Regions from separate parts of the Comamonas sp. DB36 genome, predicted to be linked through region 1. Evidence: predicted binding sites of a transcription regulator. Region 1 holds the regulator's gene; each other region holds the start of a gene.
The links. The regulator sigma-54, encoded in region 1, starts transcription at its own class of promoters, with help from an activator protein. The targets are predictions, from matches to a motif close to TGGCANGNAANCTGCTTT.
Positions count from the first base shown of each region.

Region 2: a site for sigma-54 is predicted at 5,438-5,455, ahead of ACSVDO_RS12560 (ANTAR domain-containing response regulator). Genes of this name have one in related genera too.
Region 3: a site for sigma-54 is predicted at 3,387-3,404, ahead of ACSVDO_RS16285 (urease subunit gamma). Genes of this name have one in related genera too.

Region 1 is NZ_CP196631.1:4,238,105-4,248,091, forward strand. It holds gene ACSVDO_RS19845 (THUMP domain-containing class I SAM-dependent RNA methyltransferase) at 1-820, opposite strand, end outside; gene ACSVDO_RS19850 (RNA polymerase factor sigma-54) at 892-2,463, opposite strand; gene lptB (LPS export ABC transporter ATP-binding protein) at 2,507-3,268, opposite strand; gene lptA (lipopolysaccharide transport periplasmic protein LptA) at 3,279-3,899, opposite strand; gene ACSVDO_RS19865 (thiol:disulfide interchange protein DsbA/DsbL) at 4,064-4,714, opposite strand; gene ACSVDO_RS19870 (SPOR domain-containing protein) at 4,771-5,469, opposite strand; gene argS (arginine--tRNA ligase) at 5,482-7,179, opposite strand; gene ACSVDO_RS19880 (DUF2214 family protein) at 7,447-7,893, opposite strand; gene ACSVDO_RS19885 (LysR family transcriptional regulator) at 7,890-8,825, opposite strand; gene ACSVDO_RS19890 (malate synthase G) at 9,031-9,987, shown strand, end outside.
Region 2 is NZ_CP196631.1:2,731,414-2,741,400, reverse strand. It holds gene ACSVDO_RS12585 (LysR family transcriptional regulator) at 26-994, shown strand; gene ACSVDO_RS12580 (hypothetical protein) at 1,188-1,397, opposite strand; gene ACSVDO_RS12575 (ABC transporter ATP-binding protein) at 1,493-2,293, opposite strand; gene ntrB (nitrate ABC transporter permease) at 2,290-3,243, opposite strand; gene ACSVDO_RS12565 (CmpA/NrtA family ABC transporter substrate-binding protein) at 3,283-4,527, opposite strand; gene ACSVDO_RS12560 (ANTAR domain-containing response regulator) at 4,802-5,428, opposite strand; gene ACSVDO_RS12555 (M20 family metallopeptidase) at 5,622-7,049, opposite strand; gene ACSVDO_RS12550 (tripartite tricarboxylate transporter substrate-binding protein) at 7,076-8,086, opposite strand; gene ACSVDO_RS12545 (LysR family transcriptional regulator) at 8,283-9,251, shown strand; gene ACSVDO_RS12540 (hypothetical protein) at 9,397-9,771, opposite strand; gene ACSVDO_RS12535 (methyl-accepting chemotaxis protein) at 9,764-9,987, shown strand, end outside.
Region 3 is NZ_CP196631.1:3,475,178-3,485,164, reverse strand. It holds gene ACSVDO_RS16305 (gamma-glutamylcyclotransferase family protein) at 1-362, shown strand, start outside; gene ureC (urease subunit alpha) at 347-2,065, opposite strand; gene ACSVDO_RS16295 (urease subunit beta) at 2,068-2,394, opposite strand; gene ACSVDO_RS16290 (HupE/UreJ family protein) at 2,406-3,014, opposite strand; gene ACSVDO_RS16285 (urease subunit gamma) at 3,036-3,338, opposite strand; gene ACSVDO_RS16280 (hybrid sensor histidine kinase/response regulator) at 3,476-6,964, shown strand; gene ACSVDO_RS16275 (response regulator) at 6,967-7,932, shown strand; gene ACSVDO_RS16270 (ankyrin repeat domain-containing protein) at 8,004-8,537, shown strand; gene ACSVDO_RS16265 (ATP-binding cassette domain-containing protein) at 8,570-9,987, opposite strand, start outside.

The sequences.
Region 1 (9,987 bases):
AATCGACCATGCGGTGCGAGACGTCGGAGCCATAGATGCCCACCGGGCTTTCGCAGATCGCGTCTTCGGCCTGGCGCACGATGGCTTCCCAGACATGGGGCTGGAACGGCACGAGCTTCTCGAACGCAAAGCGGCGCTGGATGCCCGGAGGAATCCTGCAGGCGATCTGCGCGGCCTCGATCACCACCGTGCCGCTGCCGCAGCAGGGGTCGTACAGCGGCTGCGGATTGTCGCCATGCGGGTCCCAGCCGGTGGCGGCAATCATTGCCGCGGCCAGCGTTTCCTTGAGCGGGGCATCGCCCTTGTCTTCGCGCCAGCCGCGCTTGAACAGCGCTTCGCCCGAAGTGTCCATGTAGATGGTTGCCTCGTCCGTGGTCAAGTGCAGGTGCACGCGCACGTCGGGATAACGGGTCTCGACGTCGGGGCGCACGCCGGTCTTGGCGCGGAAGCGGTCGGCGATCGCGTCCTTGACGCGCAGCGCGGCGAAATTCAGGCTGGTCAGCGGGCTGTGCTGGGACGTGACTTCGATCTTGAAGCTCTGGCGCGGAGTGAACCAGATTTCCCAGGCCACTTCGCTGGCCGCGCGGTACAGGTCGTTCTCGTTGCGGTACTGCGAGGTCGACAACTGCACCAGCACGCGCTGCGCGAGCCGGCTGTGCAGGTTGAGCAGCAGCGCATCGCGCCACGAGGCGCGCAGCATCACGCCGCCGCGGCCGACGAGCAGGTCGTGTCCCGTGAGCCCCGTGATACGGTGGGCCTCATCGGCCAGATAGTCCTCAACGCCGGCGGCGCAGGGCAAAAACAGTTGCAGTTGATTCATAGCAGGGGGGCAAGGATACGCGTTTGCCGTGAAGTGCGAACATTCGAGGTCATGTTGCCAGACCCTGGGCGCTACAGCGACTTGCGCAGATTGGCCGGCGCGATCTTCAGCACGTCGCGGTATTTGGCCACGGTGCGGCGCGCGCACTCGATGCCCTGCTCCTTGAGCATGTCGGCCAGCTGGCTGTCCGACAGCGGCTTGAGCGGGTTCTCGGCCGCGACGAACTGCTTGATCAGCGCGCGCACCGCAGTGCTCGACGCATTGCCGCCGGTCTCGGTGCCCAGGCCCGAGCCGAAGAAATACTTGAGTTCATAGGTGCCCATGGGCGTCGACATGTACTTGGCCGTGGTCACGCGGCTGATCGTCGACTCGTGCAGGCCCAGTTCATCGGCGATGTCGCGCAGCACCAGCGGGCGCATCGCGAGTTCGCCATGGGTGAAGAAGTTCTTCTGCCGCTGCACGATGGCCTGCGACACGCGCAGGATGGTGTCGAAGCGCTGCTGAATGTTCTTGATGAACCAGCGCGCCTCCTGCAGCCGCTGCTGCAGTCCCGCATGCCCTTCGCTGCCCTTGTGGCCGCGCAAGGCGTTGGCATAGATGTCGTGCACGCGCAGCCGCGGCATCACGTCGGGGTTGAGCTGCACGCTGAACTGCGGCTGGCCGTCGCCGCTGCTGCGCGCCATCTTGCGCACCAGCACGTCGGGCACGACCAGATTGCGCTCCACGTCGGCAAAGCGCCGGCCGGGCCGGGGCTCCAGCCGCGCGATCAGGGCCATGGCCGCGCGAATGCGTTCGTCGCTCGCGCCGCAGGCCTGCATCAGCCGGCGCACATCGCGCCGGGCCAGCAGGTCCATGGGCTGCTCGCAGATGCGCAGCGCGGTCTGCACGGTCGCGGCGTCGGTGTGTTCGTCATCGCGCGCCGCCAGGTGCTTGAGCTGCAGCGTGAGGCATTCGGCCAGGTTGCGCGCGCCCACGCCCACGGGTTCGAGCGACTGCAGCAGGCGCAGCGCCACGGTGAAATGGTGGACCAGCTCTTCCTGCTCCTCGAGCGCGTCGGGCCCGGCCAGGCCCGCGGCGAGTTCCTCGAGCGGGTCCTCGAGATAGCCATGTTCGTTGAGCGATTCGATCATGAAGCGCAGCGCCGCGCGATCGACATCGCCCAGGCGCAGCGACAGCGCCTGGCGGTGCAGGAAATCGGTCAGCGACTCATGTCCATGTGCCAGATCCTGGGCTTCGGTGTCGTCGTCGCCGCTGCGCGCGCGCGCTTCGCCGCCCCATTCGCTGTCGTCGGGCGCCAGATCGGCGCTGCCGTCGCCTTCCCAATCGGGTGCGGCATCGGCCGCGGCCGTGACTTCGCTGCCGTCGGTTTCGCTGCTGCTGGATTTCTCGCTGGTCGACGCAGTCGATGCGTAGGCGTCGTCGGCATAGTCGTCGCGCTGCGCGGGCACATCGGATTGCGCCAGGCCGAACTCCTCGCGCTCGGCTTCCTCGGTGGTGCGTTCCAGGAACGGATTGTCGTCGAGCATGTGCTCGACTTCCTGGCTCAGCTCCAGCGTCGAGAGCTGCAGCAGCCAGATCGATTGCTGCAGCTGGGGCGTGAGTGCGAGATGCTGCGATACACGTAGAGACAGACCCGGCTTCAACAGCATTCCCCCTCAGACCGACACAAGCTCATGCACATGGCCATCACATCCGGAAGTGCTCGCCGAGGTAGACCCGGCGTACATCGGCGTTTTCCACGATCTCCGCAGGCGTGCCCTGCGCCAGCACATGGCCGTCGCTGATGATGAAGGCGTGATCGCAGATGCCCAGCGTTTCGCGCACGTTGTGATCGGTGATCAGTACACCGATGCCGCGCGCCTTGAGAAAGCCGATGATGCGCTGGATCTCGATCACGGCAATGGGATCGATACCGGCAAAAGGCTCGTCCAGCAGAATGAAGCGCGGCTGGGTCGCCAGCGCACGCGCGATCTCGACGCGCCGGCGTTCGCCGCCCGACAGCGCCAGCGCAGGCGATTCGCGCAGATGGTCAACGCGCAGCTCCTGCAGCAGCGCCAGCAGGCGGCGCTCGATTTCGTCGCGCGTCAGCGGCTTGCCGTCATCGTCGCGCTGCAGTTCGAGCACCGCGCGCACATTGTCTTCGACACTGAGCTTGCGAAAGATCGACGCCTCCTGCGGCAGATACGACAGCCCAAGGCGAGAGCGCTGGTGGATGGGCATGTTGCCCACCGCCTGGCCGTCGATGAAGATGTCGCCGGCATCGCAGCGCACCAGGCCCACGATCATGTAGAACGACGTGGTCTTGCCCGCGCCATTGGGTCCCAGCAGGCCCACGACTTCGCCTTTTTGCACCGCCAGCGAGACGTCCTTGACGACCTTGCGGCTGCCATAGGATTTGGCCAGGTGCTTGACTTCAAGGCGGCTGGATTCGGGCGGGGTTGGGTTCACGGAGCGCGGCTCATTTCTTCGGTTCGATGGTCATGCTGGGACGCAGGTTGGCGGCCGGCGCGGCAGGCGGGGCCGGCGGCTGCTCCTTGGGCGCGAGCACGGCGCGCACCCGCCCTCCCGAAGCCGTGCTGCCGCCGCCTGGCGCACGGGCCTGGCCGTCGACGGTGAACACATCGGTGAGGTTGTTGTAGACGATGACCGCGCCCGTGATCTCGTCGCTCAGCGCCGTGCCGCGGTAGCGGCGCAGTTCGCCGCGGCGTATCAGCTTGACGTTGTCGACCTTGCCGTCGTACTCGATGACTTCGGCCTCGCCTTCGACATACTCATCGGGCTGACCCGGCAAGGTGTCGCGCTTTTGCCGGAAAAACGCGCGCTTGCCCGGTGCCGCGATCACGGTGCCGAACTGATAGCCCTCGGCATCCTGGCGCACGTCGAGCTGCGCGCCGCGCAGCACGATAGTGCCCTTGGTCATCACCACGTTGCCGGTGAAGACACTGGTCTGCTTGAGTTCATCGTGGCGCAGTGCATCGGCCTCGATGTTCATGGGCTTGTTGCGGTCGGCCTTTTCGGCCTGCACCGTGCCGCAGACAAGGGCTGAAAGCAATAGGAGGGGGAGTAGGCGTTTTTTCATGGAGGGCACGAATCTTGCGACCATTGTAGGGCGTGTCACCCATTAATTCGCCACGCCCTGACATGAACCAGGGGATGAAAGGCCGGACAGCCGCAGGCCCGAGCGAAGCGCGCACACAAAAAAGCCCGCGCAAGGCGGGCTGGTGCGGCATGTGCCGGGCGCTATCAGCCCTTGCGGCTCACGGCGATCAGGTGATCGGTCACGCGCAGCACATTGGCCATGTTGCCGGCCATCGTGCCATCGGTGTAGAAGCGCCCGGCCACGCCGATCGAAGGCACGCCTTCGACGTTGTAGTCCTGCTGCAGCTGGGTCGCCTTGCGCACCTGGTTGGACACGGTGAACGAGTTGTAGGCTTCCTTGAACTTGTTCACATCCACGCCCTGCTTGCCGACCCAGGCAAAGATGTCGTCATCCTTGGCCAGGCGGTTGCGCTCGACGTGGATTGCCTGGAACACCTTGGTGTGGACTTCATCGAGCTTGCCCATGGCGAGCAGCGCGTAGTACAGCTTTTGCTGGGGAACGAAGCTGGCATTGAAGCCCACGGGCACGCGCTGCACCACCACATCGGCGGGCGCCGCCGACTTCCAGGCCGCGAACGCCGGCTCGAAAGCATGGCAATGCGGGCAGCTGTACCAGAAGAACTCGATCACCTCGACCTTGCCGGCGCCGGCGGTGGTCGCCACGGGCTTGGACAGCTTGGCGTAATCCTTGCCTTCCTTGAACGCGGCCTGGGCCAGAGCAGGCGTGGCGACAAAGGAAAAAGCGGAAGCGGAAGCTGCCGCAGCGGCAGCCAGAGAAAACTCACGGCGTTTCATGAAACAACACTCCTTGTTCGGTTCTGATAGGTCAGAGGGCGGGCGCGCTAAAAAGTTCAGCGCTGCACCCGCACCAGCGCGGAATCCACGCCCGCGCCTTCGAGCTTGCCCTTGAGCTGCTCGGCGTCATCGCGCTTGGCGAACGGACCTACGCGCACACGAAACACGGTGCGGCCGTTCTGTTCGCGCTCGCTGACCCGCGACTCCCAGCCCAGCATGGCAAGCTTGGCGCGCTGGGCTTCCGCATCGGACGGGCTGCGGAAAGCGCCGGCCTGCACGAAGTAGTTGAAGCTTTCTGCGGCGCTGGCCTCGGCCGACTTGGCCTTGACCAGATCGCCCAGCGGATCGCTGGACGCCGCCGCCTTGGCGTCCGCCTTGGCGTCCGGTTTGGTGCCGGCAGACGTCGTGGCGGTGACCGGTGCCACGGGCTGGCTGGTCGGCACATCGGTAGGCGCCGCGGTCACTCCTGCCGTGGCAGGCGCTGCCACCCCGCCCGTCACCGCTCCGGTCGCCGCATCGGGCGCCGCGGGCACGGTGATGCGCGCCGGGTTCTTGCCGTACAGCGGAGAGTTCGGATCCCAATCCTTGTTCTTCTTGGCCTCGGCCGCATCCTGGTCGGCGTTCTTCGACGATTTGCTGAGGAAAGGAACGGGCACCTTGCTGACATATACCGCCACGCCCAGGGCTGCGCCCAGGCCGACGATGATGCCAAGAATGATGCCGAGAATGGTGCCGCCGCGTTGCTGTTTCTTCATGGTGTGATCGGTTTACATGCGTTCTGGAGCGGACACGCCCAGCACTGCCAGACCATTGTGCAACACCTGGCGGGTCGCGCTGATCAACGCCAGGCGCGCCAGCTTGACGGCCTCGTCGTCGACCAGAATGCGTTCGGCGTCGTAGTAGCTGTGATAGGCAGCGGCCAGATCACGCAGGTAGAACGTCACGTCGTGCGGGGCATTGCCCTGGGCGGCGGCCGTCAGCATGTCGGGGTACTTGGCCAGCTGCAGCATCAGCGCCTGCGCCTGCGGGCCTTCGAGCGCCGACAGGTCCACGCTCTTGAGCTGCGCCGCATCGCCGCCCCAGGCCTTGAGCACCGAGCAGATGCGCGCATGGGCGTACTGCACGTAGTAGACCGGGTTGTCGTTGTTCTGCGCCACCGCCAGATCGACATCGAAGGTGTATTCGGTGTCGGGCTTGCGGCTCAGCAGGAAGAAGCGCACCGCGTCCTTGCTGGTCCATTCGATCAGATCGCGCAGCGTCACATACGAGCCCGCGCGCTTGCTGATCTTGACTTCCTCGCCACCGCGCACCACGCGCACCATGGTGTGCAGCACGTAGTCGGGATAGCCCTGGGGAATGCCCACGTCGGCGGCCTGCAGGCCGGCGCGCACCCGGGCAATCGTGCCGTGGTGGTCCGTGCCCTGGATGTTGATGACCTTGGTGAAGCCGCGCTCCCACTTGGCGATGTGATAGGCCACATCGGGAACGAAGTAGGTGTAGCCGCCGTCGCGCTTGCGCATCACGCGGTCCTTGTCGTCACCGTAGTCGGTCGACTTGAGCCACAGCGCGTCATCGAGCTCGTAGGTGTGGCCGTTGGCGATCAGGCGCTCGACGGTGCGGTCCACGCGGCCCGACGTGTAGAGGCTGGACTCGAGGTAGTACTCGTCGAAGCGCAGGTTGAATGCCTGCAGGTCCTTGTCCTGCTCGTTGCGCAGGTAGGCGACCGCGAACTGGCGGATGTTGTCGAGGTCTTCGACATCGCCGTTGGCGGTGAATTCGCGGTCGTCGGCCTTGACGGTCTTCTTCGCGAGAAAGTCGTTGGCGATGTCCTGGATGTAGTCGCCGTTGTAGAACGCCTTGCTGGCCGGGTTCTCGGGATCGACGGGCCAGCAATCATCGCCGGGCTTGAAACCCTTGGCGCGCAGCTGAGTGCTGTTGGTCAGCGTCTGGATCTGCACGCCCGCGTCGTTGTAGTAGAACTCGCGGTGCACGTCCCAGCCCTGGGTCGAGAACAGATTGCACAGCGCGTCGCCGAGCGCGGCCTGGCGGCCATGGCCCACATGCAGCGGGCCCGTGGGGTTGGCCGAGACGAACTCGACCAGCAGTTTTTCCGCCCGCGAAGGCTGCTGACCGAACGCCTGCGCCGCCGACAGCACTTCGCGCACGATTTCCTGCTTGGCCGCGGGCTTGAGGCGCACGTTGAGAAAGCCGGGGCCGGCAATTTCCAACGCATCGACCCAGCGCGTGAAAGCCGGCGTGGCCATCAGCGCATCGCTGAGCGTCTGCGCCAGTTGTCGCGGGTTCTGCTTGGCGGCCTTGGCCAACTGCATGGCAGCCGTGCAGGCGTAATCGCCGTGCGCAGCCACCTTGGGGGATTCGAAAGCGGCGCGCGCACCGGCGCCGGGCGACAATTTTTCCAGCTCAGCGGCCAGGGCCGCGAGCAATTCCAGTTTGACGGAGAGCATCGCGGGATTTTACGTGCCCGCCCCGCTTTGTGCCGCCCACGCGGATTCGACCGTGTGGCGTATGTGCGTCAGCCGCTGCACACTTGTCGTCCGCGGGCTGCTGCCCGGCCCTCGCCGTTCGTCCTGAGCGGGTTAAGCGAGACGTGCATCGCCAGGCGTTATTTCCCGTTCGTCCTGAGCCAGTCGAATGATGAACGGCCTGGCCTCAAACATCTGGCGCAAAGGCCCCACCAGCGCCGGGCCGCCCCAGCAAAACATCCAATGGGGTCACATCCCCCGCGCCCAGAACACGGCAATGACCGCAATCACCGGCACCAGATGCGCCTGCACCATGATCCAGCGGCGCGTGCGCGCCACTTCGCCGGCATCGGGCAGGGACTGGCCGTCAGCCTGCGCGCGCACCCAGCGGCGGAACGTCAGCGAAGGCTTGATCGACAGCAGTGCGACCAGCACAAACAGCGTCACCTTCACATGGAACAGCGGCTGCGAGACATACCAGGACACGCCCTTGGTGCCCCAATACAGGCGCGCAAGCCCGGTGAGCAGCAGCGCCAGCGCCGCGATCCCGTAGATCAGGTCCAGCCGCGCGAGCCGGCGCACCACTGCGGCGTTCATCCATTCGGCACGGCACAGCGCGGCCTGACTCGACAGAAAGACCACAAGGGTCAGGACAGCGAGCAGGTGCAGTGCTGCGAGCGTGGCTTCAAAGGTCATGGGGCAACTCCGTTTTTCCAGAAATCAGCTTGTTGATAGTGATGTTTCAGGTAGTCGATCCACAGCCGCACGCGCAATGGCATGTGCTTGCGCTGGGGAAAGACCACATAGATTCCGTTGGGCGGTGCGGCAAACTCCTCGAGCACGGGCACCAGCCGGCCCGCGGCGATTTCCGCCTCGACCTCCCAGGTGCTGCGCCAGGCAATGCCCCAGCCGCCCAGGCACCAATCATGCAACACCTGCCCGTCCGAGCAGTCGAGCGGACCGCCCGACTTGAAATGCACGACATCGTGCGTGCTCTGATCGGGCTGGGGAATACGGAATGCCCAGCCGCGCGTCTGCGAAGCGTCGCTCGACAGCGTGAGGCAATCATGCTGCGCCAGTTCGCTGGGATGCGCAGGCGTACCGCGCCGAGCCAGATAGGCCGGCGTCGCCACGCACAGGCGGCGGTTGTCGGCAATGCGCACGCTCACCAGCGACGAGTCGGGCAGGTCGCCGACGCGCACCGCGCAGTCGAAGCCTTCGCCGGCCAGATCCACCACGCGGTCGCTGAGGTTCAGCGAAATGCTGACTTCGGGATGCAGATCGCGAAAGCGCGGCACCAGCGGCGCGACATGGCGCCGGCCAAAGCCCGCGGGCGCGGTGATGCGCAGATGGCCCGTGGCCTTGACGCCGCCGGCCGAGACGCTGGCTTCGGCATTTGCCACGTCCGACAGCAGCCGCTGGCAGTCTTCGAGAAACGCGCTGCCTTCATGCGTCAGCGAGATGCGCCGCGTGGTGCGCACCATGAGCTTGACGCCCAGATGTTCTTCGAGCGCATCGAGCCGCCGTCCCATGATGGCCGGGGCCACGCCTTCGGCCTTGGCCGCGGCCGTGAGGCTGCCCTTGGTCGCCACTGACACAAATGACTCGAACGCCTTGAGTTTGTCCATGCCGGGATTATGGAGACAAAGCCCGGCAGCGACCTGCAGATACCTCTATGTCGCACTGCGCCATGGCCCGCACAGGCACTTTTGCGTAAAAGTCATGAGTTCTGCACTTTTGAAGCGGTTTATAGGCACAAACAATTCAAATACAGTAGCTCCATGTCCTGCGCACGTCGCAGCGTTGCCCCTTTTTCATTCCGAGGTTGATTTCATGACCGATCGCACCACCGTCCACGGCCTGCAGGTAGCCAACGAACTGCACCAATTCATCAATGACCAGGTGCTGCCCGGCACGGGCATTGCGCCCGCGACGTTCTGGCAAGGCTTCGACGCCCTGGTCAGCGACCTGGCGCCGCGCAATGCTGCGCTGCTCGCCGAACGCGATCGCCTGCAGACCGAACTCGACACCTGGCACAAGGCACACCCCGGCCCGATCACCGACATGGCCGGCTACCGCAGCTTTCTGAGCCGCATCGGCTACCTGGTCGAGCCGCCGCAGAACGTGCAGGCCACGACCACGGGCGTGGACGCTGAACTCGCGACCCAGGCCGGTGCCCAGCTGGTCGTGCCCATCCTCAACGCCCGTTACGCGCTCAACGCCGCCAACGCGCGCTGGGGCTCGCTGTATGACGCGCTCTACGGCACCGATGTGATCAGCGAAGCCGATGGCGCCGAAAAGGGCAAGGGCTACAACCCCGTGCGCGGTGCCAAGGTCATCGCCTTCGCACGCAACGTGCTCGACCAGTCGGCACCACTGGCCACGGGCTCGCATGCCCAGGCCAAGCTGTACGCGGTGGTCGACGGCAAGCTCGCGGTCACGCTCGCCGACGGCCAGATCACCGGTCTCAAGGACCCGGCGAAATTCGTCGGCTACCAAGGCAGCGCAGAGGCGCCCTCGTCCGTGCTGCTCAAGAACCATGGCTCGCACCTCGATATCCGCATCGACCGCAGCACGGCCATCGGCAAGTCCGATGCGGCCGGCGTCAGCGACGTGGTGCTGGAATCGGCGCTGTCGACCATCCTCGACCTCGAAGACTCGATCGCTGCGGTGGATGCCGAAGACAAGGTGCTGGGCTACAGCAACTGGCTGGGCATTCTCAAGGGCACGCTGACCGAATCCTTCGACAAGGGCGGCAAGACCGTGACCCGCGGCCTGAACCCCGACCGC
Region 2 (9,987 bases), 1.5 Mb from region 1:
ATGCATTGCAGGCTATAGTTCGTTCATGCCCCATTCCCTTCCCGACGTAGAGCGCGCGATCGACGCGCGCCTCAAGCTGCGCCACTACCGGCTGCTGGTCGCGCTGGACCGCTACCGTTCGATCACGCGCGTCGCCGAAATCCTCGGCAGCAGCCAGCCCACGGTCACGCGCGCGCTGGCCGACATCGAGGGCATCTTCGATGCCGTGCTGTTCGAGCGCACCGGGCGCGGCCTGGAGCCCACGGCCGCGGGCCGGGTGGTGATTGCGCGCGCGGCGTATGCGATTGCCGAGAACGACGAACTGCTGATCGAGCTCGACGGCGTGCGCGCCGGGCGCCAGGGCCGGCTGCGCGTGGGCGTGCTGCCCTATGCGTCCACGCGCGTGCTCGACAGCACCTGGTCCTATCTGTTCTCGCTGCGTCCCAGGATTGCCACGGTGTCGATGGAGGATGTGACCGGCAATCTGTTTGCCGCATTGCGCGCGCGCACGCTGGACTGCGCGATCTGCCGCTTTTCACAGAACGACCAGGGCATGCCGGGGGACGAGGCGATCGAGCAGGTGCTGCTGTACCAGCAGCAGCCGCGCCTGGTCGTGGCCCAGCCCAGCGCGGCGCTGCTCACACGCTACCCCGAAGTGGACATTGCCAAGCTGTCGGAAATGGACTGGATATTCCCGCCGGCCGATACGCCGATACGCGGCATGATCGACGCGATCTTCTCGGCGGCCGGGCGGCGCGTGCCCGTGCCCACGCTCGAAGCCTATGCGGTGCGCACCATTGCGTCGGCGCTGCGCAATCTGCCGCGCGGCATCACGGTGCTGCCCGACGACATTGCCCAGGCGGTGTGCGTGGGCGGCGCGGCGCAGGTGCTAGAGCAGCCGCTGCCCTGGAGCCTGCCGCCCGTGGGCCTGGCCTGGCTGCGCAATTCGCCCAAGGTCGATCTGATCGATGGGCTGAGGCAGGCGATTCTTTCGCGGCAGGGTCAGGACGTTTAAACGGCTGCGCTGAGCTTGAGCGCAGGCCGTTCATCCTTCGACAAGCTCAGGACGAACGGGAATACAAGCTCAGGACGAACGGGAATGCCGGAACGCGCTGCTGGCTTGAGGACAGGCCGTTCATCCTTCGACGGGCTCAGGACGAACGGGATTTTGAGGCTCGCAGTTTCCTCAGGCGGGCAAGAAGCGCGGCTTACAGCCCCATCGCATCGAGCGCCGGCGGGCGTAGCAGGTCCTTGTCGATTCCCATGACTTCGCTGGCGCGCTCCATGGCCGTCCATAGCTCCGAGGGCATCTTGAGTATTTGCTCGGGTGTGTCGGCCTGGGCGATCCAGGCGCCGATCTCGTGGTGCTGTTCGGGCGTCAGCAGATCCAGGTGCAGCATTTCGTCAATGGTTTTCATGGGATCGGCGGTTCTCGAATTGCAAGGATGCCGCGTCAGCTTGCGCTGTACGGCCTGAGCTCCAATATACCGCCGTCCCGTGATGCTCCGGCGCTTCAGGCGGCTTTTTCCACATGCGCCTGGCGCGTGTAGAGAAAATCCATCACCGCCTGGCGGCAGCGCAGGTACTCGGGGTCGCTGGCCAGCTCCACGCGCCTGCGCGGGCGGGCGATGTCGACGCTGAGAATTTCGCCTATGCGCGCGGCCGGGCCGTTGGTCATCATCACGATCTTGTCGGACAGCAGCACGGCCTCGTCGACATCGTGCGTCACCATCACCACGGTGCTGCGCGTGCGCGCGACGATCTCCAGCAGCTCGTCCTGCAGCTTAGCGCGCGTGAGCGCGTCCAGCGCGCCGAACGGCTCGTCCATCAGCAGCACCTGGGGTTCCATCGACAGCGCGCGCGCAATGCCCACGCGCTGCTTCATGCCGCCCGAGATCTCGCCCGGGCGCTTGTCGCGCGCATGGCCCAGGCCCACCAGGGCCAGCGCCGCGTCGCTGCGTTCCTTGAGCTGGGCCTTGCTTTCCTTTTGCGCGAACACCCGCTCCACGGCCAGGTGCACGTTCTCGTAGCAGGTCAGCCAGGGCAGCAGCGAATGGTTCTGAAACACCACGGCGCGCTCGGGCGACGGGCCCTGGATCTCGCGGTTGGCGCACAGCAGCACGCCGTTGCTGGGCGTGGTCAGGCCGGCAATCAGATTGAGCAGCGTCGACTTGCCGCACCCCGAGTGGCCGATCAGCGCGACGAAGTCGCCCTTGGCAATGCGCAGATCGATGTTCTCCAGCGCCAGGAACAGGCCCTTGGCGGTCTTGAAGCTCTGCGAGATGCCTTGCAGTTCAATGAATTTGTCGCTCATGACTTCACCTCTTCATAAGTAAATGCCTTGGCGATCTGCACCAGCAGCAGCTCCAGCGCCAGACCCACGATGCCGATCACGCCGATGGCGATGATGATGTTCATCACGTTGAGGTTGTTCCACTCGTCCCAGATCCAGAAGCCTATGCCCACGCCGCCGGTCAGCATCTCGGCGGCGACGATCACCAGCCAGGCCGTGCCCACGGCCAGGCGCACGCCGGTCAGCATGTAGGGCAACACCGAGGGCAGCAGGATCTTGGTGGCGATCTTCCATTCGGACAGGTTGAGAACGCGCGCCACGTTCATGTAGTCCTGGGGCACGCGCTGCACGCCTATGGCGGTGTTGATCACCATGGGCCAGATCGAGCAGATGAAGATGGTCCAGATGGCCGCGGGATTCGCGCCCTTGAACACCAGCAGGCCTATGGGCAGCCAGGCCAGCGGCGACACCGGCTTGAGCAGGCTGATGATGGGGTTGAACATCTTCGACAGGAACTTGAAGCGCCCGATCAGAAAGCCCGCAGGAATGCCGACCAGCGCCGCCAGGCCAAAGCCTATGGCCACGCGTTCCAGCGAAGCCAGCACGTTCCAGCCCACGCCCTGGTCGTTCGGGCCGTTGCTGTAGAACGGGTCGCTGAACAGCTTGACGGCCTGGTCAAAGGTCGCGGCCGGCCCGGGAATGCTCGCGCCGGTGGCCATGGAAATGCCGGTCCAGGCCAGCGCCAGCAGCGCCAGTCCCAGCAGCGGCGGCACGGCCGCCTTCACCAGCGCCTGGGCCTTGAGCGCCAGCGGGCCTGGCGGCCGGGCGCCGGCCGGTCTTGCGGCCACGGCATGGGCCGCATGTCCGGCCGCGGGCAGTGCAATTTCCGCCACGGGTTCGGCGCTCTCGTGCGGGCGGGCGTGGGGCGCGCCCAGCGCCGCGGCGCTGGGCGACAAAGTATGTGTGTTCATCGTGCTTCTTCCGTTGAAACCGGGGGCCGGGCGCTGGCGTCAGGCCTTGATCTTGAAACTGTCGGCGTACTTCTGCGGCTGCGTGCCGTCCCAGACCACGCCATCGATCAGCTTGCTGCTGCGCATCTCGCTCTTGGGCAGCGGCGTCTTGGAGGCCGTGGCCGCCTCCTTGTAGAGGGCGGTGCGGTTGATGGCCTTGGCCACGCCCAGGTAGTCGGGATGGTCCTTGAGCAGGCCCCAGCGCTTGTGCTGGGTGAGGAACCACATGCCGTCAGACAGGTAGGGGAAGTTCACAGCGCCCTCGTTGTAGAACTTCATGTGGTTGGGATCGTCCCAGGTCTTGCCCATGCCGTCCTGGTAGCGCCCCAGGATGCGCTGGTTGATCGCGTCGACGCTGGTGTTCACATAGGACTTGGCGGCAATGGTCTCGGCCATCTGGTTCTTGTTGGCCAGGCTGGCATCGATCCAGCGGCCGGCTTCCAGAATGGCGGCGGTGACGGCGCGCGCGGTGTTGGGGTACTTGTCGGCGAACTCGGCCGTCGTGCCCAGCACCTTCTCGGGGTGGTCCTTCCAGATTTCTTGGGTGGTGGCGGCCGTGACGCCTATGCCATCCATGATCGCGCGGTGGTTCCAGGGCTCGCCCACGCAAAAGCCGTCCATGTTGCCGACGCGCATGTTGGCCACCATCTGCGGCGGCGGCACGGTGATGACCTTGGCATCCTTCATGGGGTTGATGCCGTTGGCCGCGAGCCAGTAGTAGAGCCACATGGCATGCGTGCCCGTGGGGAAGGTCTGGGCAAAGGTGTATTCGCGCTTCTCGCTGGCCATCAGCTTGGCCAGGCCCGCGCCGTTCACGGCACCCTTGTCGGCGAGCTTCTTGGCCAGCGTGATCGCCTGGCCGTTGTTGTTCAGGTTCATCAGCACGGCCATGTCCTTCTTGGGGCCGCCCAGCCCCAAGTGCACGCCGTAGACCAGACCGTAGAGCACATGGGCGCAGTCGAGTTCGCCGTTGACCAGCTTGTCGCGTACCCCGGCCCAGCTCGCTTCCTTGGTGGGAATGATCTTGATGCCGTATTTCTTGTCTATGCCCAGCACCGAAGCCATCACCACGCTGGCGCAATCCGTGAGCGGAATAAAGCCTATCTTGACTTCCTTTTTCTCCGGTGCATCGGAGCCCTGGGCATGGACCAGCGCGCGCAGGGCAGGGGAGATGCCGGCGGCACCCACGGCGGCGGCTTGGAGAACGGTGCGGCGCGGAAGTCCGGTTTTCATCAGGTCGGGCATATGCAGTCTCGGCAAAAAGTGGCGAAAAAAAAGGCGCCCGCATCCTGCGCGCAAGCCATGGGCTGTACGTGCAGTGATGGGGACGCCTTTGTCCGGTGACGGGCAATCAGTCGTTGATTGCCTGTCGGTGGGGTCTTCGTTGACCTTGTTTCTTTCTAAGCAGCTTCCGTGCCAGCTGAGCTTTTACTGTTTTCCCAAGGAAGCGGCGCGAATCGCCGGTGGCCGGGGCCTGGGCCGCGCGCCATTTCTGTGCGCCTGCGCTGAATCGGGGCATTCAGCCCAGAAGTTCGGCCGCGTCTATCATGCGCTGGGCGATCTGCACCATCTTGATGCCCTTGTCCATCGCGAGCTTGCGCAGCCGGTCGTAGGCCTGCTTTTCGCTCAGCGCCTGGCGCTCCATCAGAATGCCCTTGGCGCGGTCAATGGTCTTGCGGTCCTTGAGCTCGTCGCGCGCATCCTGCAGCTCGGCGCGCAGCGACTGCTCATGCTTGAAGCGCGCCATCGCCACCTGCAGGATGGGGCGTATGCGCTGCGGCGCCAGGCCTTCGACGATATAGGCACACACCCCCGCGGCCACGGCGTCGCGCACATGGGTGGTGTCGGGGTCGTTGGTGAACAGCACGATGGGGCGGCGCTCGTCGCGCGTGGCCATGACCACATGTTCGAGCGCGTCGCGGGCTTCGCTTTCGGTGTCGACGATGATCAGATCGGGGCGCAGCTGGGCAATGCGCTCGCTGAGAAATACATCGGCGGGCAGCGTGGCAACGATGTCATATTGCGCTTCGAGCAGCCCCACGCGCAGCGAGCGCGAGCGTTCGAGCTGCAGGCGCACATGCTCTTCCTGCTCGTCCAGCAGGGCCAGATCCGGAACAATGACCACGATGCGCAGGGGATGGCTCATGCAATGACACAAGCAAGAAAAGTGCCATTTTGTGCCGAAACAGGTCCCGCACAGGCACTCTAAGCTGTACGTTCATGGTTCGACGGGGCCGCGGGATCAACGGGGAAACCGTTCATGGTGAGCCTGTCGAACCATGAACGTCCTGTCCTCAAAATGGCGGCCCGGTGACAACAGCAGTGCGAAAGGCGTGCTCCTACTTGCGCAAAAACGGCAGCGGCACATCCGCCGGTATCGGGCAGGCATAGGGCTGGCCCTGGCGGCGCTCGAGCAGCTCGGCCTTGGCCGCGGCAATCAGCGCCGGGTTGGCAATCAGTTCCACCGCGGTCGCGGTCAGCACCTTGGCCGCATGCACCATGCCCGCGTGCGCCAGGCCCGACTGGCCTTGCGAGACCATCTGCCAGGAGTGCAGCGGCGTGCCGAACGCATAGCAGGCGACCCAGGCCTGCACCGTGGGCGTGATCCAGCTGACATCGGCCACATCGGTGGAGCCAAACATGGTCTCCTGCGCCTTGGGGTCATAGGGCGCCAGGCCTTCGAACACCGCCGGCACCTTGCCGCGCAGCACCGCGGCCAGCGGGCGGCTCACCGAGTCGAGGTCGTTCGGGTCCAGCGTGGCCTGGAAGTCGCTGGCACGCTTTTGCTCGCGCTCATCGAGCTGCAGCTGGCCCAGCGCCTGCATCTGCGCGTACATCACCTGGCTGAGCGTGGTGTTCTGCAGCAGGTTGGAGCAGGCCTTGTCGAACACGATCTCCAGGCGGCAATCCGTCATCAGCGCCGCGCCGCGCGCGACGTTCTTCACGCGCTCGTAGAGTTCGGCGGCCTCGTGGTTGCGGCCGGCGCGAATCAGGTAGAGCACTTCGGCGCGCGCCTGCACCACATTGGGCGACATGCCGCCCGAATCGGTGACCGCGTAGTGCACGCGCGCGTCCGAAGGCATGTGTTCGCGCAGGTAGTTGACGCCCACGTTCATCAGCTCGACGGCGTCCAGCGCGCTGCGTCCCAGGTGCGGCGAATGCGCGGCATGAGAGGCCTTGCCGTGGAAGATGAACTTGGCCTGGATGTTGGCCAGCGTGTTCTGGCTGAACACCGCCGTGAAGCTCGCGGGGTGCCAAGTGAGCGCGACGTCGACATCATCGAACACGCCCGCGCGCGCCATGAAGGTCTTGCCTGAGCCCCCTTCCTCGGCGGGGCAGCCGTAGTAGCGGATGCGCGCCTTCTGGCCGCTGGCCTGCAGATGGGCCTGGAGCGCGATGGCCGCGAAATGCGCCGAGGTGCCCAGCAGATGGTGGCCGCAGCCGTGGCCCGCCAGGCCCGGGCTGTCGACCGAGGGCGTGCAGACCAGCGCGCCGCTTTGCTGGTTCAGGCCCGACAGCGCGTCGTATTCGCCGAGGAACGCAATGGCCGGGCCCGCGTCGCCCCATTCGGCCACGAAGGCCGTGGGAATGCCGGCGACATTGCGCGTGATGCGAAAGCCCGCGCTGGCCAGCGCATCGATGTGCAGCTGGGCCGACGACATCTCGGCGTAGCGCAGCTCGGCCAGCGACCAGATCTGGTCGGCGAGCGCGGTCATGCGCGGGGTCTCGCGCGTGAAGAAATCCTGCAGTTGGTGGATTGCGGTCATGTGCGTTGTCTCCTGGCGCTGCGGTGTCATTCGGGCTGGATTCCGGCCTTGTCGAGCTGGGCCTTGTTGCGCTGGATGTCGGCCGCGATCTGCGCGGGGAACTTGCTCTGGTCCATTTCGGTGGCCTGCGCGCCCAGCGCCTGCAGGCGCTTTTGCACGTCGGGCAGGTGGGCGGCCTTCACCGCCGCATCCTGCAGCTTCTTCACCGTGGCCGCGGGCGTGTTCTTGGGCACGACGATGCCGAACCAGCTGATGCCCAGCGCGTTCAGGTCGTCGTAGCCCAGTTCCTTGAACGTCGGCACGTTGGGCAGATCGGGCGAGCGCGCCGTCGCCGACAGCGCGACCGGAATCAGTTTGCCGCCCTTGATCTGCGGCAGCGCCGAAGGCAGCTGATCGGTCATGACCTGCACCTGGCCGGCAAGCGCGTCATTGAGCGCCGGGCCGTTGCCGCGGTAGGGCACGATCTGGATGTCGGTCTTCATGGTGTCGTTGAACGCCGCCAGCATCAGATGGCCCAGCGTGCCCACGCCCGGCACGCCGGCGCTGAAGGCACCGGGCTGGGCGCGGATCTTGGCCAGGAAGTCGGGGAAATTGTTCACGCCCATCTTGGGGTGGGCCATCCACACCGAAGGCATGGTCACGAGGTTGGCGACGGGCAGCAGCTTGGCTCCCAGACCCTGGGCGCGGGTGTAGAGCAGCGGGTTGATGGTCATGGTGCTGACGGTGGCCATGCCCACGGTGTAGCCATCGGCCGGCGCCTGGGCCACGGCTTCGGTGCCAATGAGCCCGCCCGCGCCGCCGCGGTTGTCGACGACCACGGGCTGGCCCAGCGTGCTGCGCATGCCTTCGGCCAGCACGCGCGCCACGATATCGGTGGAGCCGCCCGCCGCGAACGGCACGATCAGCTTGATGGGCTTGCTCGGATAGTTGTCGGCCGCCTGTGCGCCCAGCGGCAGCGCAGCGCACAGCGTGCTCAAGGTGACGGCGCCCAGGCATTGCAGCGACAGGCGTTGGGTGGGGCGGGACAGGGCGCTCATGGAACTTTCCTTTGGACGGGCGAAACGCGGCAACATGCACAACCGGTAGTCAGGTCATGCAGGCAAGACATGAACTATAGAAAAAAAGCCGTGCGCCGGGCTCACCGAAACAGGGGGTAGCCATAAGCATTGCCGATAGCTCCTGGCCCAGGTTTGCGTTCAGAATGGAGGCCAGAACCGCTTTTATCGTGCTCCCGTGAATCTCCCCGAGAACGGCCCCGAAGGCCAAGTGCTGTTTTCCCGGCTCGCCAAGCAGGGCCGGCTGCGCCAGTTGCAGCTGCTGCTAGCGCTGGCCCAGTGCGGCTCCATCGTGCGCGCGGCTGCCCACCTGCACATGAGCCAGTCGGCGGCCACGCAGGCGCTGGCCGAACTCGAACGCGTGCTCGACATGCGGTTGTTCGAGCGCCATGCGCGCGGCATGCGGCCCACGCTGGCCGGTCAGGCGCTGACCGACGCCGCGCGCGGCGTGATGACCGAGCTGGAAGAAGCCGCGCAGACGCTGGCCGCAATCCGCATGGGTGCCTCGGCGGCGCTGCGCCTGGGCACCATTCCCGCGGCCGCGCAGGCCATACTGGCGCAACTGCTCACGCGTTTCTACGGGCTGCATCCGCTGGTGCATATCGATGTCCAGGAGGGCTCGGCGCTGCGGCTGCTGCCGCAGCTGATCAGCGGTGGACTCGACGCGCTGTTTTGCCGCGCGCCCGGCTTGCTGCCCGATGCGTTCGAGTTCGAGCCGCTGCTGGGCGACGAAGCCGTTGTGGTCGCCTCGCATGCGCATCCGCTCGTGGGCCGGCCGCAACTGCAGCTTTCCGATCTGGACAGCGCGCGCTGGGTGCTGCCGTCTGCGAATATCGCCGTGCGCGATATCTTCGAGCGCGACATCCTGAGCCGCCTGCCGCAGGCGCAATGGTTTCCCGTGGCCACCATGTCGCTGTCGGTGCTCGAAGGCCTGTTGGGCCAGCCGCAGGCGGTGTCGCTGATGCCGCGCAGCATTGTCGACCACCTGGGGCCGGACGGCCGCGGTGCGCGCTTCGCGGTGCTCGACCTGCAGCCGGGCAGCTTCCAGTCGGCGCTGCCGCCGCTGGGCGTGGTGTTCGCGCGCGAAGCCGCGCCGCAACTGCTGGGCGAAATGCTCCGGCTGTGGCGCAGGCCGGGGATCTTGTAGCGCTTCTCGCGCAGCATGGCGAGGTCTTGCTTGTCGCCCTGCAGCGGTGGTTTTTTGCCGCATCCGCATATCCCCGAAGGATTTTCCAGCCCGCCATGGCATCTGCGTGTGAAAATCCAGTGCCGCCTGAAGCTTGCACCGCGCGCTACGGCGCCAGACCCTTGCTCGTTACGCTCGCGGCCGGCCGCGGCGACACGATCTTCGGTGATCCCGGCGGCGCGGCCGCTCTGCGACGCGCGGCACGCAAAGCCTGGCGTTCACGAAGGCGAAAGCAACGCCGCAGCGCTGATGCTGCAACCGCTCGCTGGTCGCCGTTGGCATCAAGATTGCTTGGGCTGCTTTGCAGCGACGGTTGGCGTGGAGGCCCATCCAACTGTTCGTTCTCTCGGAAAAAATTTGCAAAAAATGCCATGCGCCGTGGCATGGCATTGCTGACAATTCCAAATGTATCTTTCTGCGCAAGGGGCTCAAGAATGAAGATTTCAACGCGGTTGATCTTGCTGGTGGGCGTGATGTCCATGCTGCTTCTGGGCATCGGTCTGCTCGGCCTGCGCGGGATGGGGAGCAGCAATGAGGGTCTGAAAACGGTGTACGAAGATCGCACCGTGGCCTTGGGTCAGTTGGGACAGATCCAAAGTTTGATGATGACCAATGCCTATTTGGTCAGCGCTGCAACGCTGGATCCCAGCCCGGAGGTGGTGAATCAGCTCACCACGTCGGTCGATGCCAATATTGG
Region 3 (9,987 bases), 760 kb from region 1:
CCGATGTGCGTTGGCTCGGGCATTGCCGGCTGCCGGGGCAGCTGCATGACCTCGGTCCCTACCCCGGCCTGGTGCTGGACGGCAGCTACAAGGTGCTGGCCGAAGTCTATGAACTCAACCCCACGCTCGAGCGCAAGCTCGATGAAGTCGAGGAGATCTGGCCGGTCGATATCGGCGAATATGCCAAGCACATTGTCGATGTGCAGCTGCTGCCGCTGGACGGCGGCCCGCCCCAGCCCATGCCGGTGCTGATCTATGTCGCCCAGCCCGCGGGCGTGCAGGGGCGGGCGGTGATAGACACCGACGACTGGCTGGCCTGGTGGACGCAGCGCCAAGGCGATTCTCCTCAGAACAGGAAATAGCGCTGGGCCATCGGCAGCGACACCGCGGGCTCGCAGGTGAGCAACTGGCCGTCGGCGCGCACGCTGTAGGTCTGCGGGTCGACTTCCATGGCCGGCGCGTAGTCGTTGAGCAGCATGTGGCGCTTGCCTATGCCGCGGATGTTCTTCACCGCTGAAAGCGTCTTGGCGAGTTTGAAACGCTCGCCTATGCCGTTGGCAAGACCGGCCTGCGAGACAAAGGTCAGCGACGACCGGGCCAGCGCACCGCCAAACGACGCGAACATGGGCCGGTAATGCACGGGCTGGGGCGTGGGAATCGAGGCGTTGGGGTCGCCCATCGCCGCCATCGCAATGCTGCCGCCCTTGAGAATGAGCGCCGGCTTGACGCCAAAGAACGCCGGCTTCCAGATCACGATGTCGGCCCATTTGCCGACTTCGAGACTGCCGACTTCGTGGCTGATGCCGTGGGCGATTGCCGGATTGATCGTGTACTTGGCGATGTAGCGCTTGATGCGGAAGTTGTCGTGGCGCGCGCTGTCGCCGGGCAGGGCGCCGCGCTGCAGCTTCATCTTGTGCGCGGTCTGCCAGGTGCGCAGAATCACTTCGCCGACGCGGCCCATGGCCTGGCTGTCGGAGCTGAACATGCTGATTGCGCCCAGGTCGTGCAGTATGTCCTCGGCGGCAATGGTTTCCTTGCGGATGCGGCTTTCGGCAAACGCCAGGTCTTCGGCAATCGACGGGTCGAGGTGGTGGCAGACCATCAGCATGTCGACATGCTCGTCCAGCGTGTTGATGGTGTAGGGCCGGGTCGGGTTGGTCGAGCTGGGCAGCACGTTCTGCAGGCCCACGACTTTCAGGATGTCGGGCGCATGGCCGCCGCCCGCGCCTTCGGTGTGGAAGGTGTGGATGGTGCGGCCCTTGAAGGCGGCGACGGTGTCCTCGACAAAGCCGCTTTCATTGAGCGTGTCGGTGTGGATTGCAACCTGCGTGTCGGTGAGTTCGGCGACATTCAGGCAATTGTCGATTGCCGCGGGCGTGCTGCCCCAGTCTTCGTGCAGCTTCAGGCCAATGGCGCCGGCATCGATCTGCTCGTGCAGGCCGGCGGGCAGGCTGGTGTTGCCCTTGCCCAGAAATCCGAGGTTCATGGGAAACGCATCGGCGGCCTGCAGCATGCGCTCCATGTGCCAGGGGCCGGGCGTGCAGGTGGTGGCAAACGTGCCCGTGGCCGGGCCCGTGCCGCCGCCTATCATGGTGGTGATGCCGCTGGTCAGCGCTTCCTCGATCTGCTGGGGAGCGATGAAGTGGATGTGCGTGTCGACGCCGCCGGCCGTCACGATGCAGCCTTCGCAGCTGATGATTTCCGTTCCCGGGCCGATGATGATGTCCACGCCGGGCTGGGTGTCGGGGTTGCCGGCCTTGCCGATGGCGACAATGCGGCCGTTCTTCAGGCCGATGTCGGCCTTGACGATGCCCCAGTGGTCGACGATCAGCGCATTGGTCAGCACCGTGTCCATCGCGCCTTCCGCGCGGCTTCTCTGGCTTTGCGCCATGCCGTCGCGAATCGTCTTGCCGCCGCCGAACTTCACTTCCTCGCCGTAGCTGCCCGCGGCGAGCGTGTAGTCGCGCTCGACTTCCAGCAGCAGATCGGTGTCGGCCAGGCGCACGCGGTCGCCCGTCGTGGGCCCAAAGGTTTCCGCATAGGCGCGGCGTTCCATCGTGGCCATGTTCAAAGGTCTCCAGGCTGTTGGTCGAGCGCGCCCTGGACCAGGCCGCGAAAGCCGTAGACCAGGCGATCGCCCGCGAAATCGACAAGTTCCACCGTGCGCTGCTGGCCCGGCTCGAAGCGCACGGCCATGCCGCTGGCGATGTTCAGCCGCATGCCATGGGCCGCGGCGCGGTCGAAATCCAGGCCGGCATTGGTTTCGGCAAAGTGGTAGTGCGAGCCGACCTGGATCGGCCGGTCGCTGGCATTGCGCACCAGCAGCGTGGTGCAGCGGCGGCCTGTATTGAGGGCATGTTCGCCCGCGTCGAGAATCAGTTCACCGGGCACCATGGCTTTTCTCCTCAGGCCAGGCGGGTCAGCATGAACACACCGAGCGCGGCCGTGGCCGCGCCGCCCAGCGCCGTGAGCAGGCGGTGGCGCTGCAGCACCATGCGGCCCAGCAGCATGCCGGCGACATGCAGCAGGCCCGAGCCCAGCGCGATGCCGGCCAGCGCCGCGACGGCCGTGAGGCCGGAGTCGCCCGCAAGCTCATAGCCGTGGGCCGCGCCGTGGAAGAACGCGAACACGCCGGCCAGCGTCGCCGCCGCGCCCCAGGGCATCTTCCTTTGCAGCGCCAGCAGCAGGCCCAGCACCAGCACCGAGGCCGCGATCATGGGCTCGACCCCGGGCAGCTGCAGGCCGGCAAAGCCTGCGAGCGCGCCGGCCACCAGCAGCGCGACAAACGCCGCGGGCGCGCGCCAGGCCGGGCGCACCGTGAGCGCGCTCCAGGCACCGACGGCGACCATGGCCGCGAGGTGATCGGCGCCGGTGAACGGGTGGGCCAGGGCGTGGGCGGCGGTGTCGAGCAGGCCGTGGCTGTGGGCGCCGCCCGCGGCCGGGTGGGCCAGGGCGGCAATGGGCAGTGCGGCGAGGGCCGCTGCAGCGGCGGCAATCAGGGGTTTGGCTTGCATGGCAAAGGCTTGAAAAGGGGGTTAGACAATCGGGTCGTGCACCGTGACCAGCTTGGTGCCGTCGGGAAACGTGGCTTCGACCTGGATGTCGGGAATCATTTCGGCAATGCCGTCCATGACATCGGCGCGCGTGAGCACCGTGCGGCCTTCGCTCATCAGCTGGGCCACGGTCTTGCCGTCGCGCGCGCCTTCCATCACCGCCGCGCTGATCAGCGCCATGGCTTCGGGGTAGTTGAGCTTGAGCCCGCGCGCCTTGCGGCGCTCGGCCACCAGGGCCGCGGTGAACAGAAGCAGCTTGTCTTTTTCGCGAGGAGTGAGTTCCATGGCGTCGTGGCGGGCGCGGGCCCGCAAGGCGATGCAGATGGCTGGTTTGCAGCAAGGTGCGTGCCATGCTGCAACATGGCACAGAAGCTGCACGCAGTCCTGTTGCCATGATTCAAGCCCCTTCTGAACCACATTGCATGCCGTCCGATACCGCGGGCGTGCCCGCGCAGCAGCGCGTGGTCAAGGTGCGGCGCGACTACAACCGCTGGGTGGCGACCGAGACGCTGGAGGACTATGCGCTGCGCTACACGCCGCAGCGCGGGCGCCGCTGGTCGGAGTGGGGCGTGGCGCATACCGCGTTTGGCGCGGCCTCGTTCCTGGTGCTCGAGGCCGTGGGCGCGACGCTGCTGGTGCAGTACGGTTTCATCAATGCGTTCTGGGCGATTGTCTGCACCGGGCTGATCATCTTTGCCGCCGGGCTGCCGATCAGCGTCTACGCGGCGCGCCACGGCGTCGACATGGATCTGCTGACGCGCGGCGCGGGCTTTGGCTATATAGGCTCGAGCATCACCTCGCTGATCTACGCGAGCTTCACCTTCATCTTCTTCGCGCTCGAGGCCGCCGTGATGGCCTATGCGCTGGAACTCGCGCTCGACATACCGCCGCGCTGGGGCTATCTGATCTGCGCGCTGGTGGTGATTCCGCTGGTCACGCACGGGGTGTCGGCGATCAGCCGGCTGCAGGTGTGGACCCAGCCGCTGTGGCTGCTGATGCTGATCGTGCCGTTTGCGTTTGTGTTGATGCACCAGCCTGGGGTGTTTTCCGAAGTGCTGCACTATCCGGGTGCAAGTCAGCAGCGCGAAGGCCAGCTGGCAGGCTTTAGTCTGCCTCTTTTTGGTGCGGGTCTGACCGTGGGCATTGCGCTGATCACGCAGATGGGCGAGCAGGCCGACTACCTGCGCTTCATGCCGGTGCGCAACGCCAGCAACCGCTGGCGCTGGTGGGGGGCGGTGATGCTGGGCGGGCCGGGTTGGGTGCTGCTGGGCGTGGCCAAGATGCTGGGCGGCGCGCTGCTGGCCTATCTGGCCATCTCGCAGGCCGTTCCGCCCGACCACGCCGTCGATCCTAACCAGATGTACCTCGCGGCCTACAACTATGTATTTCCCGACTACGGCTGGGCGGTGGCCGCGACGGCGCTGTTTGTCGTGCTGTCGCAGCTCAAGATCAATGTGACCAATGCCTATGCGGGCTCGCTCGCCTGGAGCAATTTCTTCTCGCGCGTGACCCACAGCCACCCGGGGCGCGTGGTGTGGGTGGTGTTCAACACGCTGATTGCCTTCATGCTGATGGAGATGAACGTGTTTCGCGCGCTGGGCGAAGTGCTGGGCCTGTATTCGAACCTGGCGATTGCCTGGATCATGGCCGTGGTTGCCGATCTGGTGATCAACAAGCCGCTGGGCTGGTCGCCGCGCGGCATAGAGTTCAAGCGCGCGCGGCTCTACGACATCAATCCCGTGGGCGTGGGCGCGATGGCCTTGTCGTCGCTGCTGTCGGTGGCCGCGCACCTGGGCGCGTTCGGGCCGCTGGCGCAGGCGTTCTCGGCGGTGATTGCCATGCTGGTGGCGCTGATCGCTTCGCCGCTGATTGCCTGGTGGACGCGCGGGCGCTACTACCTGGTGCCGACGGCGGCGCCGGCCATGGAGGCGCCGGCCTGCGCCGGCCCGCCGCGGCTGCAGCGCTGCGTGGTCTGCGAGCGCGAATACGAAGCGCCCGACATGGTGCATTGCCCCGCCTACCAGGGCGGCATCTGCTCGCTGTGCTGCACGCTGGACGCGCGCTGCGGCGATCTGTGCCGGCCCCAGGCGCATCTGGCCGTGCAGTGGCGCGCGGCCGCGCGCCGGCTGCTGCCGGCGAGCATGTGGCGGCTGCTTGACAAGGGCCTGCTGCACTTCGTTCTGCTGATGCTGCTGATCGTGCCCACTCTGGCCGCGGTGATAGGCCTGCTTTATCTGCTGGAGCTGCAGACGCATGCGCGCAGCCTGCCGGCCAATGCGCTGCCCGGCGCCGAAGCCGTGCTGCAGACGGTATTGCTCAAGGTGGGCGTGGGCCTGCTGCTGATCTCGGGCGTCGTGGCCTGGTGGCTGGTGCTGGCCCAGCACAGCCGCAAGGTCGCGCAGCAGGAGTCGAATCGCCAGACCGGACTGCTGGTGCGCGAGATCGCGCTGCACCGCGCGACCGACGGCCAGCTGCAGCAGGCGCGGCGCGCCGCCGAAGATGCGCGCACCGTGGCCGAGGACGCGCGCCGCGCGGCCGATCTCGCCAACCAGGCCAAGAGCCGCTACATCAGCGCCATCAGCCACGAACTGCGCACGCCGCTCAACAGCATCCTGGGCTATGCCCAGCTGATGGGCGAGGACGCCGACGTGCCGCCCCACCGGCGCCAGGCCGTGGCCGTGATACGCCGCGGCGGCGAACATCTGCTGTCGTTGATCGAAGGCACGCTGGACATCGCGCGCATCGAGTCGGGCAAGCTCGCGCTGCAGGTTCAGCCCATGCAGTTTGCCGCCGGCCTGCGGGAGATGGCCGGCATGTTCGAACTGCAGGCCGCGGCCAAGGGGCTGGTCTTCCACTACGAGCCCGAGGGCACGCTGCCCGAATGGGTGCGCACCGATGAAAAGCGCCTGCGCCAGATCCTGTTCAACCTGCTGGGCAATGCGATCAAGTTCACCACGCGCGGCAGCGTCACCCTGCGCGTGCGCCACAGCCGGCAGATGGCCTATGTGTCGGTGATCGATACCGGGCCTGGCCTGAGCGAGGCCGAGCAGGCCCAGGTGTTCGAGCCGTTTGCGCGCGGCTCGGGCGCGCAGTCCAGCGCCGGCGCGGGCCTGGGCCTGACCATGGCCAAGATGCTGACCGAACTCATGGGCGGGGCGCTGAGCGTCAGCAGCCAGCCGGGCCAGGGCGCGGCCTTTCATATCCGCCTGTTCCTGCCCTCGCTCGAACGCGGCCCGGCCCAGCTGCCCGCCGTTCCCCGGCCCGTGGGCTACGTGGGCGCGACGCGCCGGCTGCTGGTGGTCGACAACGAGGAGGCCGACCGCGAGCTGCTGGCCCAGCTGCTGGTGCCGCTGGGCTTCGCGGTGCAGCACGCGGCCAACGGCCAGGAGGCGCTGGCGCTGCTGGCCGCGGGCTACCGGCCGCAGGCGATCTTCATGGACCTGGCGATGCCCGGAATGGACGGCTGGGAATGCCTGCGCCAGCTGCGGCAGCTGCCGCTGGGCGAAGTCGCGTGCGCCATAGTCTCCGCCAATGCCTTCGATCGCGAAATGCCAAATGACGTGGGCATCACGCCGCAGGACTTCCTGGTCAAGCCGGTGCGCCACAGCGAGCTGCTGCAGTGGCTGGAGGACCGGCTTGAACTCGTGTGGCGCAGCGCCCCGCCGGCGGCGACTGCCTTGCCTGCGGCGCGCGTGCAGCCGGCCGATGCCGGCCTGGAGGGCGTGCCCGAGGCCGCGCTCGCGGCGCTGCGCCAGGCGCTGGAATGGGGCTATATGCGCGGCGTCGAACAGGCGCTGGCCCAGCTGGCCCAGGACCATCCGCAGGCCGCCGCGCTGTGGCAGCGGCTGCGCGCGCAGGCGCAGCAGTTCCAGTTCGAGGCCATGGCCGCGCAATTGAATGACAAGGCTTGATGATGGATCTTTCCCCCTCGCTCACCCGTGACGCCAACCTGGTGCTGATCGTCGACGATGTGCCCGACAACCTGGCAATGCTGCATGACGCGCTCGACGCCGCGGGCTACATCGTGCTGGTCGCGACCAGCGGCGAAGCCGCGCTGGCGCGCGCCGCCCAGGCGCTGCCCGACATCGTGCTGCTTGACGCAATGATGCCCGGCATGGACGGCTTCGAAGTCGCGCGCCGCCTCAAGGCGGATGCACAGACGGCGCCGATTCCCATCGTCTTCATGACCGGCCTGACCGAGACCGAGCATCTGATTGCCGCGCTGGCGGCCGGCGGCGTCGACTATGTGACCAAGCCGATCAAGCCCGCGGAAGTGCTGGCGCGCATGGGCGTGCACCTGGGCACGGCGCGGCGCGCGCGCGCCCAGCAGCAGCAGGCCGTGCAGGCGCGCAGCGCGCTGGACGCGTTCGGCTATGCCAGCCTCACGGTGCGCATTGCAGACGGCCGCGTGCTGTGGCAGACGCCGCTGGCGCGCGAACTGCTGCGCCGCCACCTGGGCATTGACGGCCTGCGCGCCGTGCTGCCCGATGACATCACCGCCTGGATTCAGCGCCAGCAGCCCACGCTGGCGCTGCAGCTGGAGCCGCCGCGCTGGACCTTCGATACGGGCTCGGGTCCCTTGGTGCTGCGCCTGCACCCGCCGTCGCCCGAAGCCGAGGAGGGTGAGCTGCTGCTGGTGATGCGCGAGGAGTCTGACCTTGCGGCGCGCGAGACGCTGCGCCAGGGCTTTGGCATCACCGCCAAGGAAGCCGAAGTGCTCTACTGGCTGGCCCAGGGCAAGATCAACCGCGACATCGCCGACATCGTCGGCTGCAGCCCGGCCACCGTGAAGAAGCACCTGGAACGCATCTTTGCCAAGCTGGGCGTGGAAACGCGCACCGCGGCCGCGGCGATGGCGATGGCGCGCCTGCCGGCGTGATGAAGTTTGGCAATCCGCGCCATCCGGATTTACAAACCCGCGGTGGCGCAGGCCTGTCTACACTGGCTTTCATGACGCAAGAAACACCCACCTCCCCCGCGCCTCAAGGCCTCGATGATGCAACCCTGGCCTTTGCCGACAAGGTGTTCGATGCTGCGCGCCAGGGCGATGACGTCAGCCTCGCGCAATGGCTGGCCGCGGGCCTGCCACCCGATCTGCGCAACGCCAAGGGCGACAGCCTGCTGATGCTGGCGAGCTACCATGGCCACGCCGACGCCGCGGCCTTGCTGCTGCGGCATGGCGCCGATGCGGCGCTGGCCAATCTGCGCGGCCAGACGCCGCTGGCCGGCGTGGCCTTCAAGGGCGATCTGGCGATGGCCGAACTGCTGCTCGCGCACGGCGCCGGCGTCGACAGCCCTTCGCCCGACGGCCGCACGCCGCTGATGTTCGCGGCCATGTTCAACCGCCTGGACATCATGCAATTGCTGATTGCCCGCGGCGCGCGCGTCGACGCCACCGATGCCCAGGGCACGACCCCGCTGGGCTGCGCGCTGGCCATGGGCGCGCAGGACGCGGCGGCGATGTTGCGCGGGCAGGGTGGTTAGGGCAAACCTTGGCCGGCGTTCGTCGCTAGCCCTTAACCTGTCGAAGGATCGCAGGATGAACGTCCTGCGCTAGGATGCCCGCCCGATCGCAGATGGCGAACCTCAATGATGAGCATGCGCCGGGAAGCCTCGTCCAGCAGCCGATCGATCTTCCCGCAGTTGCCCTCATCCAGATTGGCATCCCATTCGTCGAGCATGAGCAAGGCTGGCGCCATGGAAAGCGCATTCTCGATTTCCTTGACGCGCCGCTGACCGGTTGAAAGCCCGCTGCCGGTGTCGAGAAAATAGGTCTCGGGCGTGATCAATATCGCATCGGCAGCGCTGTCCTTGATGATCTTCAGCAAGGTCGATTTGCCCGAGCCATTGGGCCCGGTCACGGTCCAGCGCCCGCGCGCCAGACTGCCTTGCCGCAAGCCCTCCAGCAGCTCGGCCGCAGCCCAATGCCTTCGTGGACTCTGTATGCCAATGGCGTGCAGCGACACCTGGTGCAGCGGGAATCCTTCCAGCCTCGTACAGAAGCCATCGAGATTGCGCAGCTTGGCCCTGAGTAGGAAAAACTGGCTCAGATAAACGCTGAGCGCATGGACATTGCCAAACACCTGAAGGCTGCGTGGAAGAAGTGCCACCAGCGCGCCGGCAATGCTGGCCGTCCACAGACCCGTGAACTGGATCAGCCCGAGCAATGCCAAGGTGGCCATGATGACGGGGCCGCAGGCAACGGCCTGCTCCAGCAGCACATAGCCGTGGAGTTCGGCAAAGTAGAACTGCGCCTTTGCATCCAGCTTGCAAAGTGCCTGCGCGCGCATGGCGCGGCTGCCGAACATGGCGCCGTTCCACGCCGGCTCGATGGCCAGCGTTGCGGCCTGGCGACTGTGCTGCATGGCCGCGGCCGAGCGTTCAATCCGTTGACGCTGCACGAGGACGAGCGCAAAGGAAGCCAGCAGCGACACCGCGATGGCCGACGCAATTTGCCAGCCCAGGGCCAGGTAGAACACCGCCAGCGTGAACAGAATATTGAGGCTCGCCGACAGCAGCTCGCGCTGCAGATCGCAGGCCTGCGCGATGGTGGAGATTGCCTCGCCGCCCAGCCATTGGGTTATTGATTTGCGATTGCTGTCCGATGCGTACTGCAGGCTTGGCGTCGCGGCGCGAAGTGTGGCGTGGGCGTAACGCTGCCAGATCCGGTTGGCGGCGCGCGTGCTCAGCAAACTTGCAGCAGAACTGCCGACATAGGCCAGCAACGCAAAGCTGAAGAACAGCGAGATGGCGCGCAGCACGCGATCGAGGTCGCCAACGGCCAGCGCGGCGCCGGCTTGGGCAATGAAGTAGGTGGAAAGGGCAAGCAGCAATTGCTCGGCCAGTGTCAGGCCCAGGGCTGACGCAAGGCGTGGGTCACGAAAAAGCATGGATGCACCAACCGACAAGAGCTTTTGGAGGCCTGGATGGTGAA